One region of the Carnobacterium funditum DSM 5970 genome, then DNA from elsewhere that is predicted to be linked to it. Evidence: a T-box and tRNA genes for the amino acid it is inferred to sense, from the RefSeq annotation. Region 1 holds a T-box; the other regions hold tRNA genes.
The links. A T-box is a leader RNA that pairs with one kind of tRNA and senses whether it is charged. The one in region 1 lies ahead of argS (arginine--tRNA ligase), so its partner is inferred to be a tRNA-Arg.
Positions count from the first base shown of each region.

Region 2: it encodes a tRNA-Arg, which carries the amino acid that the T-box ahead of argS (arginine--tRNA ligase) is inferred to sense. The anticodon was not compared.
Region 3: it encodes a tRNA-Arg, which carries the amino acid that the T-box ahead of argS (arginine--tRNA ligase) is inferred to sense. The anticodon was not compared.

Region 1 covers NZ_JQLL01000001.1:600,594-603,883, reverse strand. The annotation lists gene argS (arginine--tRNA ligase) at 1-1,404, opposite strand, end outside; T-box leader at 1,499-1,715, opposite strand; gene argR (arginine repressor) at 1,885-2,340, shown strand; gene BR44_RS02650 (phosphohexomutase domain-containing protein) at 2,354-3,290, shown strand, end outside.
Region 2 covers NZ_JQLL01000001.1:108,974-112,263, reverse strand. The annotation lists gene BR44_RS00485 (aminopeptidase) at 450-1,688, shown strand; tRNA gene BR44_RS00480 (tRNA-Arg) at 1,838-1,911, shown strand; gene BR44_RS11620 (hypothetical protein) at 2,357-2,518, opposite strand; gene BR44_RS00475 (PTS lactose/cellobiose transporter subunit IIA) at 2,686-2,985, opposite strand; gene BR44_RS00470 (PTS sugar transporter subunit IIB) at 3,051-3,290, opposite strand, start outside.
Region 3 covers NZ_JQLL01000001.1:1,253,301-1,256,590, forward strand. The annotation lists gene clpP (ATP-dependent Clp endopeptidase proteolytic subunit ClpP) at 185-781, opposite strand; tRNA gene BR44_RS05775 (tRNA-Arg) at 1,499-1,570, opposite strand; gene rpoN (RNA polymerase factor sigma-54) at 1,736-3,085, shown strand; gene whiA (DNA-binding protein WhiA) at 3,166-3,290, opposite strand, start outside.

The DNA.
Region 1 (3,290 bases):
TGTTGGATTTCCAGCTTTGCGTAAGATACTCATTGCGCGAGCTCTAGTATATTGAACATACGGACCAGTTTCGCCTTCAAAACGAACAACTTCTTCTAATACAAAGTCAAAGTTATTTAAGCGATCATTTTTAAGATCATGGAAGATAACAGAGCCGATTCCAACTTGGCTAGCGACTTCGTCTTTATTTGGTAAATCAGGATTTTTTTCTGCAATTTGTTTATGAGCTAAGTTAATAGCTTCATTTAAAACTTCTTCAAGTAACACGATTTTACCTTGACGTGTAGATAATTTTTTCCCACCTTGAGTTATTAAACCAAAGGCAATATGTTGCATATCATCTGCCCAGCTAAGATCCATTTCTTTTAACACAGCATTCAATTGCTTGAAGTGATTGCTTTGTTCATTTCCAACGACATACAAACTTTGTGCAAAGTCATAATTCCGTTTACGGTAAAAGGCTGCTGCCAAGTCACGAGTGATGTAAAGAGTGGCACCATCAGATTTTTTGATTAATGCAGGGTTTAAGTTGTATTTATCTAAATCAACAATACTAGCTTTTTGATTGATTTTTAATAAATTCTTTTCTTCGAGCAATTCGACAACTTCGTCCATTTTATCGTTATAGAAAGCTTCGCCACTGATAGCGTCAAATTGGATATCCAACAAATCATAAATATGGTTGAATTCTTTTAATGATTCTTCACGGAACCATTCCCAAAGGGAAACGGCTTCTTCATTGCCATCTTCTAATTTTTTGAACCATACACGAGCATCTTCATTTAATTCTGTTTGTTCCTCAGCTACTGCATGGAATTTAACATAAAGTCGCAATAATTCAGTAATTGGCTCAGCATCAATAGCGTCTGCATTTCCCCATAATTTATAAGCAACAATTAGTTTCCCAAATTGAGTTCCCCAGTCGCCTAAGTGGTTAATTTTAATTGGCTGGTAACCAACTTTGCTGTAAATATTAGCCAAAGCATTTCCGATAACCGTTGAGCGTAAATGTCCCATTGAAATAGGTTTTGCAATATTAGGCGAAGACATATCAATCGGAACATTCCGGTTTTCACCAATGGCTAAGTCACCATAATGTTCTCCTTGTGTTAAAACATCTGCTAATACAGCAGCACTAACTGTTTTTTTATCCAAGAAAAAATTTAAATAAGGTCCAACGACTTCCGTTTTTTCGATAATGGATGAAGAGATTTTTCCACCCAAATCTGCAGCAATTTGCTGAGGAGCTTTTTTAAAGACTTTTGCTAATATAAATGTTGGGAAAGCTACATCACCATGTTCAGCTGTTTTAGGTTTTTCAAGTAAGTTAAAAATTTTATCAACAGTAAGTGTTTCACCAATTTGTTCATGTAGAGCAGTGGCAACGAGTAATTTATAATTCATTTTTTATTCCTCCTATTTATAGCTACTTTATCTATCTATTAATTGAAGCTCCAGAATACAAAAAAAGCCCTGATTTGATTTACAAATAAATCAAAAAAGAGACGAGGTTGAGCCCGCGGTACCACTCTTGTTGTTTTATCTAAAGGACAAAACCACTTGTTTTTAGATAACGGCAAACAAAACCGAATAATTCTACTAGTTTCAAATTATTTTCTCAAAAGTGCGGTTCTTGATTTGTTTGTCATTGGCTCACACTATCCCAATTCGCTGTGAACAACCTAAATCAATACTCTCTTTATCATCGAATCAATATTTTTTTCTGGTTAATTAATTATAGCAAAGTATTTACATTAATTCCATTGATTTTAAAAAAGAATTTTTATTCATTTCTTTTATAGATAATTCAATAAATCTAAGCGTATTCATCCTTTTTTTGGTATAATATCATTAAATCGTTTAATTATGAGGAGGTCTTGCAGTATGAAAAAACCTAATAGACAACTAGCTATAAAGCAAATCATTAATAACTATGATGTGGGTACACAAGAAGAGCTATTGCACTACTTAAAAGAAGAGGGAGTAGAAGCAACACAAGCAACGATTTCACGTGATATCAAAGAAATGCATTTAGTGAAAACGACGACTTCCAGTGGAAACGTTAAGTATGCTCTTTTCCAAAATAATAAAATGTCTACTGAAGAAAAACTACAATCATCTCTAAGTGAGGTTGTGATTAAATTAACGCGTGTTGAATTTCTGACCATCTTGATGACTATTCCAGGTAATGCTCATGTTATCGGAGCTTTAATGGATGCTATTGATTTTCCTGAAAAAGTAGGAACAATTGCTGGTAATGATACCTGTTTGATTATTTCGAAAAATGGAGAAGATGCAGTTAAGATGTATGATTATTTACACAAATGGATAAATGTATAAAGGGAGGTTCATCATGGCAACACTATCTGAATTTAATTTAACAAACTTACAAAATGGATCTGATATTAGAGGAATTGCTATTCAAACAAAAAATAATGAACAAACGTTAACCGATGAACGAATTGAACAAATCAGCTATGGTTTATTAGTATGGCTAAAAGACATTAAAAAATTAAATTACCAAACGAATAGTATAAAAGTTGCGATAGGCTATGATAGTCGACTGTCTGCTAATAGAATTCAAAAAATCGCAATGAATACGTTAATCAAACTAGGAATTGATGTTGTTGATGTCGGCCTAGCTACAACGCCAGCCATGTTCATGTCAACACAATACAAAGATTTTAATTGTGATGCAGCAGTTATGATTACTGCGAGTCATTTACCTTACGAATACAATGGCTTAAAAATATTTACAAAAGATGGCGGAGCAGAACATGAAGATATTGAGTTTATTTTAAAAAACGCTGATGTGAAAAAACTAACTGATGCAGAAAGTAAGGGAACTGTAAAAAAGGCTAATTTACTAAAAGTCTACGCAGCCGATTTGAGAGAAAAAATCAAACGAGGGATAAATGATGTTAAAAGCCATGAAAAACCGTTAGCTGGTAGACACATTATTGTAGATGCAGGTAACGGAGCTGGAGGTTTTTTTGCAACTGAAGTTTTAGAAAAATTAGGTGCAACTATCTCAGGTAGTCAATTTTTAGATCCAGACGGGACATTTCCAAATCATATCCCTAATCCAGACAACAAGGAAGCCATGACTAGCATTCAAAAAGCAGTTTTAAAGCATCAGGCTGATTTAGGAATTATTTTTGATACCGATGTAGACAGATCTGCATTAGTCGACCATGAGGGTGTTCCATTAAATAGGAACAACTTGATAGCTGTTATATCTGCTATTCTTATAGATGAGAATCCAGGAACGACAATTGTAACAAATTCAG
Region 2 (3,290 bases), 490 kb from region 1:
TTTACTGGACTCGTCAAACTATAACGGCATAAGCACTACTTAAAACTACAATCATTTATATTATAACCGTCTGCTGTCCTTTTCTGTTTTGGTATACTGATTATTCATAGTATTTTTATCTCTATTAAATAAATAGCATTTTAGAGTACAAACCCTTATTAATGCGTTTGTACTCTTTCTTTTTTGGTAGAACACCGATTTGATTAAAAGTTCCAAGACCGTTATTTCCGACTGGCCCATTTTAGAATGACTATGAACCAGCCAAGGGTATGTCTTATCCCGTATCACAATAAACAGGTAGTAGGTTTTGAGAAGAGCTCTAACTGATTCAGGATTTTTTTTATTTTTTAAGAATCAGGAAATTGTTTCAAAACGCTTCTTATGCTATGATTATCAGGTCCACTTGTTTAAAACAAGTGAAAAGAAACATCATAGGAGGAAATAATTATATGGTATTAACTAATTTTGATGAACATTTAACTAAATACGCTGAAGCTATTGTTAGAACAGGGATCAATGTTCAAAAAGGACATACGGTTGTTCTTCAAGCTGCTGTTGACCAAGCTCCATTGGCACGTTTAATCACTAAAAAAGCCTATGCTTTAGGTGCAGATGAAGTGGTCGTAAAATGGGCTGATGATGTGGTAAACCGCGAGCACATGGCACACACACCAGAAGAAATCTTAACCGATATTCCACAATATAAAATTGACGAATCTTTAGCGATGATTGCTAAAGGCGCTAGTCGTATCAGCTTAGTTTCTTCTGATCCTGATGCTTTAGCTGGTCTAGATAGTAAAAAAATCGCTGCTTTCCAATCTGCTAATGGTAAAGCGTTAAGCGAACAACGCAAAGCGACGCAATCCAACAAAGTTAGCTGGGTTGTTGCTGCAGCTGCTAGTGAAAAATGGGCAGCGAAAGTCTTTCCTAATCTAGAAACATCCAGTGAACAAGTAGATGCATTATGGGACGCTATTTTTAAAGCCGTTCATGTTTACGATGCTGATCCTATTGCAACATGGGAGAAAAAAGATGTCACATTAAATGACAAAGCAGAGGAGTTAAACAAAGAACAATTTACTGCTTTACACTATCTTGCTCCTGGAACAGATTTAACAGTCGGTTTACCTGCTAACCACCGTTGGGAAGGTGCCGGTAGTGATAATACTCGTGGCGAGCGTTTCATGGCTAACATGCCTACAGAAGAGGTCTTCACTGCTCCTGACGCTAATCGTGTCGATGGTGTGGTCAGAAGTACAAAACCTTTAAGCTATGCTGGAAATACTCTTATGGATATGGCATTCACTTTCAAAGACGGTAAAGTTGTTGACGTTACTGCTGGAGAAGGCGAAGATGTCTTAAAACAGTTAATCCAAACGGATGAAGGCGCTGCTCGTTTAGGTGAAGTAGCTTTAGTACCCGATCCTTCCCCTATTTCTCAATCAGGCATCACTTTCTTCAACACGTTATTTGACGAAAATGCTTCTAACCACTTAGCATTAGGGTCCGCTTATGCCTTTAATTTAGTTGGCGGAACTGACATGTCTGAAGACGAGTTAAAAGAAGCTGGCTTGAACCGTTCTAATGTTCATGTGGACTTTATGATTGGTTCAAATAAAATGGATGTCGATGGCATCCGTGCTGATGGCAGCACTGTTCCTATTTTCCGTAATGGTGACTGGGCCTAATAGAGTATCCGAAATAAAGTGCTAAACTCTTTTTATTCCTATATCATATAAAGAAGACTCAGAGGGTTTAATCCTCTGAGTCTTCTTTGTTTTTAAATAGTACTAGACAAATACCTGGAAGCGTGAGAAGATAAATAGCGTATTGAATCGATCCTATAGCTCAGCTGGATAGAGCAAACGTTTCCTAAACGTTAGGTCGGGAGTTCGAACCTCTCTAGGATCATACCTATTAATCAGACTTTGTACTTAAACTCCCGCATTTAATTGTAGGAGTTTTTATTGTTTGGCGAATCATTTTCTATATGTATTCTCGGACTAAATGGACAAGATAAAGCTAAATGATTGTCTACTTATCCATTTTTGACTTGAATTCGACCAGTTGACTGTCATTTGACATCCAGTTATTCATTTTAGTTTTGTTTTGGACAAGTTGGATAAAAAAGATCATTAACTCGTCGATTTTTATAAAAGAATAGACAATTGAAACGGTAAAGAAGTAAAAGGCAAAATTAAGAAAGCTTTTTATAAAAAATGGTGGTTTTGGTTAGTAATCATCTTATTTTTGTCTGCAATTTTTAGTAGTAGTGAAGAAAAAGCAATCACTAGCGAACCAAACGAAAAAAACCCATTCGCTTATTCTAAAGCAAAAAGGTTTCTAGTTTTCCAACTCATTCTTCTTTGTGTTCTGCGCGGTTGTACAAAATAAATCCAATAGTCGTCAAAATAATGCCAATAACTAAAGTAATCGGTTGGTAACTATCTGTGTTGGTTAATCCAAGAATAAGAGCAATAAATCCTACTACCATAATAAACAAACCATTTTTAAGCATGATGCTCATCCTCACCTGTTTAGTTAACCTCTTACTCTATTGTGCTGGAAAACGCTTACTTAGTCAATTGTTTGCCTTCTTATTTCATTTTATTCTAATATTTATTTCATAAAAAACCCTTCAAAAGTTAACGTTAACTTTTAAAGGGTTCTATCTTTATTTACTTTTTAACCGACCGTTACGCCAGCCATTTTTTTGTATACATCTACTACTTCTGCTGCCATGTCACGGAATGTGATGGCATTCATCAAGTGGTCTTGTCCATGAACAAGCAATAGACTGATATCCATTTTTTCGCCTGATGCTTCTGATGTTAGCATAGCTGTTTGTGAGTGATGCGCTTCAATAAGTGCCTTATCGGAATCTTTTAATTTTTGATCTGCTAATTCAAAGTCGTCTTTTTTAGCGGCATGAATGGCTTCCATGGCATCGCTTTTAGCATTTCCGCCATTAATAATAAGCCCCATAATTACTTGTATATTCCCTTGGTCTTCCAAATGATAACTTCCTTCCACTACTTGTTCTTTTAAGTTTATTTGATTAATTTTAAGGCTTGATCCAATACATTTTCGCCGTTCATCATGCCATAATCTTGCATGTTAATCACTTCTAACGGAATATCTTTGCCAGCCAATTTCTTCTCAAATTGAGCCTTCATAAAGCGGACTTGGGGTCCTAATAATAGAACATCAAGATTTTTTGTTTCGATGTTTGTGTCAGCTTCTGCTGCGGATACTGCAAAAATTTCTGCGTCGATTCCTCTTGCTATGGC
Region 3 (3,290 bases), 650 kb from region 1:
TTAAAATTAATCCTTCTTATCCTCAATTATTCATAGCTTTTTTACAGGGCTGCTTTTATCATTATTGAAGAAATAAATTTTTAGTGGTTTTCTATAAAAACATGACCTATTCAGGCTTTCAGGCTTATAGTAGCAGTAAATAAAAAAGATGAGGATTGTACTAACCTCATCTTTTTTATTATTTTCACTCTTTTAATTCTGAACTACTTTCCATAATTTCATCAATTAGTCCGTAGGCTTTAGAATCTTCAGCAGTCATGTAGTTATCACGATCCGTATCGCGTTCAATCACTTCAATTGGTTGTCCAGTGCGTTCAGACAAAATTTTATTTAAACGGGCACGTGTTTTCAAGATATGGCGTGCAGCAATTTCAATTTCAGTTGCTTGTCCCTGTGCTCCACCAAGTGGTTGGTGAATCATTACTTCTGCATTTGGTAAAGCATAACGTTTGCCTTTAGTTCCAGCTGTTAATAAGAAGCTTCCCATTGAAGCTGCCATTCCCATTGCGATTGTTTGAACATCTGCTTTGATAAAGTTCATTGTATCATAAATAGCAAATCCAGCTGTTACACTTCCTCCTGGGGAATTAATATAGATGTAAATATCTTTTTCAGGATCTTGCGCATCCAAGAATAGCAATTGAGCTATAACGGAGTTGGCTACATCATCATTTATTTCTCCACTTAACATAATGATACGGTCTTTTAATAGGCGAGAGTAGATATCGTATGCACGCTCACCTCTTGATGATTGTTCTATTACTGTAGGCACTAAATTCATAACTTGTTTCCTCCTTAAAATGGTATCCTTTTATATTGTAACATAAACTTCTTTCAGTCTTGCTATTTTGTATCTTACTCTATTGGTCAATAAAGGTCAAATAATAGAATTGTATTGCCTAAGATTTTTTGTGCAAAAAATCATTTCTCTTTTTATTTTCATTACGTTTTCATTTTTTTATCTATTCCTATCGTTATTTCAATACCTATTATGTCATATCAATCATATGATTGCAGTATTTAATATAGCTACTAGACAAAATAAAATTGTAGGTTTAATTTTAAAAAACGCCAATCCTTTTTTGGTGGAGGACTGTTTAATTTTCTCAGATGGACCCTTCTAAGACCCGCTGTCACTGTGCTAACTTTAGGAATTTGTTATCCTTGGACATTGTGTCTGGTATCTAGTTGAAAAATTAATCATACCGTTATAGCGGAAAAAAGACTGACATTTGTCGGTTCAACAGTTGGGTTATTGGGTCATTGGATTAAACGGTTCTTCTTATGTATTATCACTTTAGGTATTTATAGTTTTTAGGCTTCTGTTAAACTAGAAAACTGGAAAGAAGAAATCCACTTTCTGCAGAATAAACAAAACCACCAATTGTCTTGGAAGATATGAAACCCTCGACAATCGGTGTTCTTTTTATTTTTTGCGATAATTGTGCGATACATTTTTAAAAATACTGTAAACTCAACATTTAAAGGTCTTACTAGATGTCTCCTGAGGGAATCGAACCCCCATCTCAAGAACCGGAATCTTACGTGATATCCATTACACCAAGGAGACTACTTTAAAATTATCAACTACTTTATCTTAGCTGATATCTCGTTAAAAAACAAGGTTTTTAATTATGCATTCCCTTTTTTAAGACTCGCCATTATATATAAAACACGCTAGTCCTTTATGTTACAATAATGGGGTATCTATCATTTTAAAAAAGGAGGCTGCTATATGAATTTTGAACAATCATTTACTCAAAAACAAAATCAAGTTCAAAAAATGGCAATGACACAACAACTCCAACAATCTATTCAAATGCTGCAATACAATCAAGAAGATTTGCTAGCTTTCTTAAATCAAAAAGCATTAGGAAACCCCTTAATAGAAGTTAGTGTGCCTCAAGAGAGGCTAATCGAGAATTTTCCGACTACGACTTATAATAAGGATGACGATGAAACCAATTATATGAATCAGATTCCCGATACGTATGTGTCTTTGTTTGAATACATTTCTGAGCAAATCCACTTAACTATGCGTGAAACTCGTTTAAGAGATTTGGTGATATGGCTTAGTGAATATTTGGATACCAATGGTTACCTAACCATTGCATTAAAGGATGCTGAAAAGTTAACGCAGGCTCAGCCTCTTGAAATCATTGATGCGTTAGTTTTACTTCAACAGTTAGAACCAGCAGGTGTTGGTGCTAGAAATCTGCAAGAATGTTTGATGCTTCAAACAGAGCGTAATGAAAATGCTCCAAATATGGCTTATATAATTTTAGAAGAAGAGTTCGATTTTTTCACAAATCGTAAATGGAAAGACATCACCAGAAAGCTGGATATCTCATTAAATGACATTCAGCTAATTTCAGATTTCATTCAAACTCTAACCCCCTATCCAGGTGCATTGTTTAACGGAGAGAAGGACCAATTTCTTAAACCTGATTTATTTGTAGAAATAGCGTCAAAAGAGTTAAAAGTCATTTCTGTAAAATCTGGGTTGCCTGTTATTTCATTTCAATCCTCTTATTATGAAGATATGATGCAAGTGAAAGATAAAGATGTTACTCATTTCATCAAAGAGAAACAAGCTGAATATGAATGGCTCCAACGCAGTCTTACACAAAGAGGTGATACTATCTTGCGTGTAGGAACAGCTATTGTAAAAAAACAAAAAGGCTTTTTCATTCTCCCAGAGCGTCCCATCCAACCGTTAACCTTAAAAGATATTGCGACAGAACTTGAGATACACGAGTCAACCGTTAGTCGCTCTATTAATGACAAGTATTTAGAAACGGCTTTTGGTATTTTTGAATTAAAACACTTTTTTACTAATGCTTTGAATACTAGGCCTACGGACAAGTCTGATTCAGAACAGCCTGATTTGGTCTCTACAAATGAAGTTAAAAAGAAATTAGCTCAATTTATTGATTCTGAAAACAAACAAAAACCATTATCAGATCAAAAATTGGCTTCGTTGCTGACAGAAGATGGTATTGAAATATCTCGTAGAACCGTTGCTAAATACCGTGAATCTCTTTCAATCCCGACTTCTCTCAAACGAAAGCGTTTTGAAGCTTAATATTGTCTTCCTTATACTAATAAGAAATCCTCGAAGAACTGTATCACTACACAGTTTCTCGAGGATTTTTTCGTGACTTTTTAAAATCTGACATTACTATTAACCGTGTGTTGCGTTCTTAATTTTTCTGCAATTTCATTTAATTTACGTAGACGGTGGTTAATGCCTGATTTACTAATTTGACCACTAGGAATCATTTCTCCTA